2 regions of the Agromyces endophyticus genome follow, and region 1 is predicted to be linked to the other one. Evidence: predicted binding sites of a transcription regulator. Region 1 holds the regulator's gene; the other holds the start of a gene.
What was found. Region 1 encodes HrcA, which represses chaperone genes, less so after heat shock. Its sites were predicted from a motif close to TTNGCACTCGNNNNNNNCGAGTGCNAA; they were not measured.
Positions count from the first base shown of each region.

Region 2: MUN74_RS12065 (Hsp20/alpha crystallin family protein) is a predicted target of HrcA. The motif match lies at 2,282-2,308, and genes of this name have one in related genera.

Region 1 covers NZ_CP095042.1:25,340-29,861, reverse strand. Annotated here, with positions in the region: gene hemW (radical SAM family heme chaperone HemW) at 1-617, shown strand, start outside; gene MUN74_RS00145 (DUF4870 domain-containing protein) at 636-1,019, opposite strand; gene MUN74_RS00140 (DUF4870 domain-containing protein) at 1,137-1,538, opposite strand; gene hrcA (heat-inducible transcriptional repressor HrcA) at 1,743-2,765, shown strand; gene dnaJ (molecular chaperone DnaJ) at 2,813-3,913, shown strand; gene MUN74_RS00125 (16S rRNA (uracil(1498)-N(3))-methyltransferase) at 3,924-4,522, shown strand, end outside.
Region 2 covers NZ_CP095042.1:2,664,898-2,669,419, forward strand. Annotated here, with positions in the region: gene MUN74_RS12050 (putative antibiotic biosynthesis monooxygenase) at 1-145, opposite strand, end outside; gene MUN74_RS12055 (hypothetical protein) at 420-1,613, shown strand; gene MUN74_RS12060 (hypothetical protein) at 1,756-2,133, shown strand; gene MUN74_RS12065 (Hsp20/alpha crystallin family protein) at 2,371-2,799, shown strand; gene MUN74_RS12070 (hypothetical protein) at 2,952-3,152, shown strand; gene MUN74_RS12075 (hypothetical protein) at 3,272-3,622, shown strand; gene MUN74_RS12080 (nuclease-related domain-containing protein) at 4,130-4,522, opposite strand, start outside.

The DNA of each region.
Region 1 (4,522 bases):
GCCTCGAGCACGCGATCGCCCAGCAACCCGACCACCTGAGCGCCTATGCGCTCATCGTCGAGGAGGGCACGAAGCTCGCGCGCCAGATCCGTCGTGGCGAGCTCGCCGAGCCGAGCGACGACCTCGAGGCCGACATGTACGAGCTGGCCGACGAGCTGCTCGCCGCGGGCGGGTACGACTGGTACGAGGTCAGCAACTGGGCGCGCGGCGCGCGGCACCGCTCGCGGCACAACCTCGGCTACTGGCGCGGCGACGACTGGTGGGGCGTCGGTCCCGGGGCGCACAGCCACGTCGGCGGGGTCCGCTGGTGGAACGCCAAGCACCCGTCGGCGTACGCCGAACGGCTCGCCTCCGGCGTGTCGCCCGCGGTCGGGCGCGAGGTCCTCGACGCGGCGACGCGGGAGACCGAGCGGGTGCTGCTCGCGACCCGCATCCACGAGGGCCTCGAGATCGCCTCCCTGCAGGCGGGCGGCCGGCAGGCTGTGGCCGGTCTCATCGCCGACGGCCTCGTCGACGCGAAAGCCGCCCTCTCCGGTGTGCTGACGCTCACGCGGAGAGGGCGGCTCCTGGCCGACGCGGTGGTCCGGCGGCTGCTCGACGGCGAACCCGTCGGGTAGCTCCGATCGGTCGAGGACCTAGCTGACGAACTTGATCGACAGCGGGTAGGTGTAGGGCTGACCCTGGTTCGCCTTGACGGCCGCGATGATGCTGAAGATGATCGTGACGATCCACACGGCGATCAGGATGAAGATGCCGATGATGACGAACGTCAGGATGCTGCCGACCACGTAGGCGATCGCCATCGTGATCTGGAAGTTCAGCGCGGTCGCGGTGTGCTCGCGGATGAACGGCCCCTTGTCCTTCAGGATCAGGTAGCCGATGAGGGCCGGCACGAAGCTGAAGAAGATGCCGCCGATGTGGATCAGCGTCGCCCACAGCTTCTCGTCGGAGGGGCTCATCTGCTGGCTCGGCTGCTGATAGGGGTCCTGCGGCGGGGGAGGGGGCGTGGTGTCGGACATGTCGGTCTCCTTGATCGATGGTTCGAAGGGCTGAACGGGGGGCAACGTCATGCTGGCACAGACGAGCGCGCCGGGGAAGTGTTCCAGCGGCGCGCTCGGCGATGCATGACGGAACGGCTACTTGATGAACCGGATCGCGAACGGGTAGCGATAGTGCGTCCCGTCCTTCGCCGTGACGTAGGCGAGGATCGAGAACACGATCACGGTCACCCAGAGGGCGGTCGGGAGCAGCCATCCCACGATGTTCCAGAACCCGAAGGTCACGAGCGACAGCACCGAGTTCACGATGACGATCGCGACGTACGCGAGCACGGCCGTGATCTGGAAGTTCAGGCCCTCCTTCGCCTCGACGTTCGTGAACGGGCCGCGGTCCTTGAAGACGAGCCAGATGATGAGCGAGGGCAGCGGGCCGATGATGCCGCCGAGCTGTGCGAGCGAGCCCCACAGCACATCCTGGTCGTGCGCGAGCGGTGCGGCGGGCTGGGGCTCGGAGGCGGGCGGCGGAGTGGTGTCGCTCATGGGCGGACCTTTCGGGAGGTGTCGCGGAAGTGGGGCGGAGCGCGACGCGGCAGGTGGGCGGCGCGCGGGACCTCCATACGGTAGCGCCAGCCCACCGACGCGGCAACGGCCGCGCCACGGGATGTCGCGATATGATTGGCAGTCTGGTCGGTCGAGTGCCAACGCTCGCCGCCGAGTCGGGTCGTGCAGAGGGAAGCGAGGACCATGGTCTCCGAACGCAGTCTCGCCGTGCTCCGCGCGATCGTGCAGGACTACGTCGCCTCACGCGAACCGGTCGGCTCGAAGACGATCGTCGAACGGCACGCCTTCGGCGTCTCGGCCGCGACCATCCGCAACGACATGGCGCTGCTCGAAGAAGAGGAGCTGATCGCCGCCCCGCACACCTCGTCGGGTCGCATCCCGACCGACAAGGGCTACCGCGTCTTCGTCGACCAGCTGACCGACGTGCGCCCGCTGAGTTCGGCGCAGCGGCAGGCGATCGAGACCTTCCTCGGCGAGTCGAGCGACCTCGACGAGCTGCTCGCCCGCACGGTTCGGCTCATCTCGCAGCTCACCAAGCAGCTCGCGGTCGTGCAGTACCCGAGCTTCGCGAGCGCACGCGTGCGCCACGTCGAGCTCGTCGGGCTCGCACCCGAACGCGTGCTGTGCATCCTCATCGCCGACTCCGGACAGGTCGAGCAGCGACTCGCCGAACTCGCCGAGCCCGTCGACGACGAGACGCTCGCCTCGCTGCGGCACCGGTTGAACGAACTCGTCGCCGGCGCGACGATGACGGATGCGACCGAGTTGCTGTCGGGCGAGATCGACAGCGTCGACCGTCGCCACGCCGCGGTGCTCCACACCCTCGCCGCGACGCTCGCCGACCAGGCACGCCAGCAGCGCAGCGACCGGCTCGTGGTCGCCGGTGCCGCGAACCTCGTGCGCACCGAACAGGACTTCGCGGGCTCGATCCTCGGCGTCATCGAGGCGATCGAGGAGCAGGTCGTGCTCCTCAGGCTCTTCGGCGAGATGGCGACCGACGAGCACGCCGTCGCCGTGCGCATCGGTCGCGAGAACGCGTCGTTCGGGCTCGGCGAGACGTCGATCGTGTCGAGCGCGTTCGAGATCCCCGGGCGCGACATCTCGCGCCTCGGCGTCGTGGGGCCGACCCGCATGGACTACTCCAACAGCATGGCGGCCGTCCGCGCCGTCGCCCGATACCTCTCCCGCACGCTCGGCGAGAACTGACCCGCCGCCGTCGAATCCGACGGCGCAACCGAAAGGACAAGCCCTCCGTGGCCGACCATTACGAGGTCCTCGGCGTCTCGCGCGACGCCACCCCCGACGAGATCAAGAAGGCGTACCGCCGTCTTGCGCGTGAGCTCCACCCCGACGTGAATCCCGGCGCCGAGGCATCCGAGCGCTTCAAGGAGGTGACGCACGCGTACGACGTGCTGAGCGACCCGAAGCAGCGCCAGCAGTACGACCTCGGCGGCGGTCAGGGCGGCTTCAACGGCCAGGGCTTCGGCGGCTTCGGCGACATCTTCGAGACGTTCTTCGGTGCGAGCCAGCAGAGCCGCGGACCGCGGTCGCGCCGCGAGCGCGGCCAGGACGCGCTCATCCGGGTCGAGGTCGGACTCGACGAGGTGATCTTCGGCACCCACCGCGACATCGACGTCGACACGGCCGTGCGGTGCGAGACCTGCCAGGGCTCGTGCTGCCAGCCGGGCACGTCGCCCGTCACCTGCGACATCTGCCACGGCAGCGGCCAGATCCAGCGCCAGGTGCGTTCGCTCCTCGGCAACGTCGTGACCTCGAGCCCGTGCGGCACCTGCCGCGGCTACGGCACGATCATCGCGACGCCGTGCACGACCTGCCAGGGCCAGGGCCGAGTGCGGGCGCGCCGCACGGTCCCCGTCGACATCCCCGCCGGCGTCGACACGGGCGTGCGCCTGCAGATGCCGGGCTCGGGCGAGGCCGGCCCGGCCGGCGGCCCGAACGGCGACCTCTACCTCGAGATCAAGGTGAAGAACCACGAGGTCTTCAGCCGCAACGGCGACGACCTGCTCGCGACCCTCGAGGTCGCGATGACCGACGCCGTGCTCGGCACGACGGCGAAGATCCCGGGCCTCGACGGCGATGTCGAGCTCGAGGTGCGGGCCGGCACGCAGAGCGGCGAGATCCTCACCGTGAAGGACCGGGGCGTCACGAAGCTGCGCGGCAACGGACGCGGCGACCTCAAGGTCGGCGTGCAGGTGGTCACCCCGACGAAGCTCTCGTCGAAGGAGCGCGACCTCATCTCGCAGTTCGCCGCCTCGAAGAAGTCGCCGAAGCCCGAGCTCAGTCACTTCCAGCAGGGGCTCTTCGCCCGGCTGCGCGACCGGTTCCTCGGCTGAGCGGCCGGCGATGAGCAGCCTCTACCTCGACGAGTCGCTCGACCTCGGTGCGCTCGCGCCGGGGGGCGAGTTGCGGCTCACCGGCGACGAGGCGCGTCATGCCGTCACCGTCGCCCGGATCCGCACGGGCGAGCGCATCTCGATCGGCGACGGTCGCGGCGTGGTCGTGCGCGGCACGGTCGTCGCGACCGAGCCGCGCGAGCTCGTGCTCGTCGCGGAGGAGGTCGTGGTCGAGGATCGCCCGGCCCCCGCGATCACGCTCGTGCAGGCGCTCGCGAAGGGCGACCGCGACGAGATGGCGGTGCAGGCGGCCACCGAGCTCGGCGTCGACGCCGTCGTGCCGTGGGCCGCCGCCCGCTCGGTGTCGCGCTGGGAGGGGCCGAAGGCCGAGAAGGGCCGGCGGCGCTGGGCGACCATCGTGCGCGAGGCCGTGAAGCAGTCGATCCGCGCCTGGCTGCCCGAGGTGACCGAGATCACGACGACGACCGGGCTCGCCGATCGGCTGTCCGGATGCCGCGTGCTCGTCCTCGAACCGACCGCCGGCGTCGCGCTCACCGACCTCGAACCCGACGGCCGCGACATCGCCCTCGTCGTGGGACCCGAGGGCGG
Region 2 (4,522 bases), 1.6 Mb from region 1:
GAAAGATCGTGAGCCACACGATGAACGCCGACACGTGGATGTTCGGCCGCGCCGGCGGCGATTCCGCCTCCGGTGGTGGGGCGAGTTGCTCGAGGCCTTCGGCCTCGGGTGCGGGTACGTCGTGCTCAGGAGGTGTGGTCGACATCACGGGCTCCGTGATCGGGTGCGGCCTCGGCGTCGAGACGCACGCGACCGGCTCGTCTCATTCTCCTCCCGCGACGCGAGCGCCGCTACGGCCCGAACGCGGGTCGGGTGCCGCGGCGCGATCGTGACCTCGCGACCGCCCGCACCCGCGCCCGCGCCCCCGCCCCGCAACGCACGATGGCGGCCCCCGAACCGCGATCTTATGATGGAGCATGGCCTGGTTCGGGGTCAGGCGCAGACGCGATGCGCACGAACTCGAGGTCCACGACGCAGACTTGGCGAAGCGGGCTGGATCGGCCCTGTTCGCCTGCGACGAGCGCATCCGCGTCGCCGTCGACGAGCTCGCCTTCGCCGAGGCCGAACTGGGATCGGACTCGACCGAGGGCTTGAGCCAGGCGATCGTCGTCGGCCGTGAACTCCTGGGCGAGGCGTTCCGGGTGAACCGGGCGAATCACGACGTCGTGCGCGGCACGCCCGACGAGGTGCGGGCCCGCGACGCGCGCATCGTCGAACTGTGCGCGTCGGCGATGAGCAGGATGGACGAGCAGTCCGCCACCCTCGCGCGCCGGCTGACACTGGCGCGGCGCGCACCCGAGGCCATCGCCGGCGTCCGATCGGATGCCGCCAGCATTCGCTCGCGGATACCGCAAACCCGCGACATCATCGAACACCTGGCCGCCCGCTACTCGAGCGAGGCGCTCGCCGAGGTCGCGGTCAACCCCGTCGAGGCCGAACGGTTGCTCGACTTCGCCGAGCACAGCGCGCGCGTGGCCGAGCGGCGGCGGGCGGCTGGTCTGCGCGAGCAGGCGAACCTCGCGCTCGAGGCCGCGACCGAAGCGGTACACCGAGCAGCGGCCGCGCTCGATGCGGTCGAGACCTACGAGGTCGAGGCACTGCACGCCGAGTCCAAGCTCGCGGCGCTCGTCGAGCAGTCTCGTCGGCACCTCGCCGCCGCACAGCACGAGCCGCAGTCGCGCGGCGTCGCAGGCGCGATCGCCGAGCTCAAGTCAGCCCTCGCCGATCTGCCGGCGGCCGGCGTGAACACCGACCCGCTCGCCTGCCTCGCTCGGCTGCACGCCGCGAACGACGCACTGGATGCCGCGATCGCAGCCGTCCGCGAGCGTGCGACGCACCCCGCCTCGTCGCCCGAGCACGTACGCCACGCTGTCTACGACGCCGACCAGCAGCTCGAGCTGGTGCGCGACACGATCGTCGGCCACCCGGGTTGGATCGGCCCCGAGGCCCTGGCGCAGCTGGCCCAGTCAGAGCGCGTCCGGATCGATCTCGGCCACTACCTCGGCAGTTCGACCGCGCGGGTCACCCTGGCCGACGAAGACCACCGAGCGCACGTGATCGCCATGGCGCAGCACGTCGCCGACCTCGCCGGCGAAGCCCTGCACCTGGCCCGGCGCGACATCCGCGCGGCCCGCTTGCAGGATGCCGGGCGGCGGAGCGCCATGCTCGACTGACTGCAGCGCACACCGTGGGCGGCTCCCGTACGCGGCCGTGATTGACTGGGCTCGTGGATGACCTTCCGGAGCGCCTCGTCACGGTGGGGCAGCCTTCTCCCGTGTTGATTCGGACGACTCGATCGCGTGTTGGACCTCGGTCATGGGCGTCGACGCGGTTGGTGACGGCGGAGCTGTGAGCCTGGTCATCGAGCCGGCCGGTGTGCCGGAGCCGGCGGTGATTGAGCTTGCAGCGACAGTCGGAACTCGGTTCGGCGAGTTCGCCGAGCTCGCCGGCGAGTATCTGCGCGAACGGCTGCGTGAGCCGGAGTTCGCCCTCGGGCAGTCCGAACTCGTGAAGCTGGACGCTCCTGAGGTGCCGTTCGGCGAACCGGAGGCCGTGATCTGGGCTGACGGGTCCTGGATGCTGCGGTTCGTCGAGTCGAGCCTCGAGATGGCCGACCCCTTCGGAATCGGCGTGCTGTTCGAGGGAACGACGCCGCAAGCGGTTGAGGACCTCTCGGGCGCCGACCCGGCGTAATCGCGCGCTGCGTCGCCCGCCTCGCGACGGACTCGCTACCGTTCTCGTTCCGACCATTCGACCCTTCTCCGCGATGACGGATGCCCCGCACTCGTGAATTCCGTAGGCGAGCGACACGATCCGGCGGCTCGCAGCACGCTCTTCGCACTTAGCACTCGCGTGCCGAGAGTGCTAATCTGGTAGGCGGGTGAGGATGACTCACTCAGGTCAATGGTGAACTGGAAGGAGACGAGACCAATGGCCATGTACTGGGATCCGTTCCGGGAGATCGACCGCCTCGCCGAGTCCATGCGCGACGCGACGCAGGGGCCGCGGGTGATGCCCATCGATCTGCACCGCGACGGAGATCACTACGTTCTGGCAGCCGACCTTCCCGGTGTCGATCCGGGGTCGGTCGACGTCGATGTCGACGGGCAGCTGCTGACGATCCGGGCGGAGCGCACCCTGCGTTCGGAGAGCGGCACCGAGTGGCTCGTTCGCGAGCGCCCGAGCGGGTCGTTCCAGCGTCGGATCACCCTGGGTGACGGGCTCGACACCACGCAGATCAGCGCCCACTACGACAACGGGGTGCTGAGCGTGATCATCCCGATCAGCGAGATGGCGAAGCCGCGCAAGATCGCGGTCACGTCGACGCCGCACGCCGACAAGCAAGTCACTGCGAAGTAGATCGCACCGGGCGGCCATCCGGTGCCCGGTGTTCGTGGCGCGTTCGGCTGCGAACGGCCGTCGTCCGCCGGGCCCGGTGGCCGGCCCCCGACAGGGAGCTGATGATGCAAGGGATTGCCGTTTCCGACGTCGCATCGCCGAATCGTGCGAGCGTGCCCGCACCGCTGACCCGACTCCGTGGCCGGCGTACGTCGACGGTCGACACAGTCAAGGTGTCGATCATCGCGACGAACCCGCCGACCGGCGACGCGCTCGTCCTCGAGGGCGAAGGCGTCAGCGAGGAGCACGCGCTCGCGGTGGCGAAGGCGCGGGTTCCGCAGGGGTGGCGGACTGTGAGCTGCCGGCGGCATTGAGCAGTCGCATCCGGGATGCGGGTGTGCGGTGCACCCCGCTCCCGGGTGTGTCTGCTCGACGACCAGAGGAGAGAATCGTGAACCAGAGCGGTGCGGGCTGGCGTCGATACGATCACACGATGTTCCCCGTGTTCCACGAGCGGTTCGAGGAGAAGTGGGGCGAGGGCACGGCGCCGTTCCTCGATCCGAGCGTCTACGACGCGGAGCAACCCCGGCCCCGCGCCCAATGGATCAACGTCGACACGGGGGCCGCCGTCGCGGTGGTACCAGTCTGGGAGGACGACCCGACGACCCGTTCGTTCGCGGTCTTCTACCTTCCGCCGAGCGGCGGGATCTGGGTGCTCCGGCCACCGGGTCTGACCAGTTACATCGAATCCGCATCGGGGCGGGTGGGCGACGAAGTGACCCTGCGCAACGACTCGTTCCAGAAGGCGGTCGCGCACGCGGAGCGGTTCATCTACGGGGAGTGAACTGGCTTGAAGGCGGCCCCATGAGTGGCGGGAGCCCGGGTGCTGTGGCGCGGATGTGCTGGCCGGCCGCCGCCTCGGGCCGTCGGTCGATGGCGGCTCCGTGTCTCGCCAGCAGCGGACTTGCACCTCGTCAAGGTGACGCTGACCCCTCACGCCCTGGTTCGTACACGGTAGTGGGAGCGCCGACGGTCCACGCCACGAGCAGACCGCCGACGCTCCGCGGTTCACATCGACGCGCAGTGCTTGCAGAGCGGGTGACCACCAGTCCCCTGACGCTTGTTGTACCCGGGGATCTGCTGGCCGCTAGGACATTCGCTCTGATTGTGGTGAACGTCCGGGTCAGACGGGTTGATCGAGTAATACGGTGACACTCTCATATGCGCTCCTTTGCGGATGCGCCCTCTGGCGCATGTGCGAAAGTCTTCGATTGTGAGGTGATTTCGTAAAGACCCCTCTCCGAGGGTCACTCTGTCGCCGGTCGCCAATCACCCGGCAGGCCGACGAACGTCAGGGCATCAACGCCGACATCACCGACGTCCACGCCGCGACCGCCGCGATGGGCAACGCCGCAAACATCGCGAGCAGGCCGCCGACCGCCCACCACCGCCGACGCCCGCGCGCGCCGTCGACCTCGCGCCGCAGCCGCTCGAACGCGGCGACATCGGCTACGTCGAGCGTCGGCGCCTCATGCCACGTCGACGGTCGGGCCGCGGCATCCGCGAGCCGCTCGATCTCACCGGGCGGAACCGTCGCCGGCCGCGAACCCAGCCACTTGACCAACTCGCGCTCGCGCAGCACGACGACGGTCGTCGGTCGTTCGCGCACGATGATCTTGCGGGCTCCGACGATCGCGATGATCGGCGTGACATCGACGAGTGCGCGCACCGCGACCGACAGCCG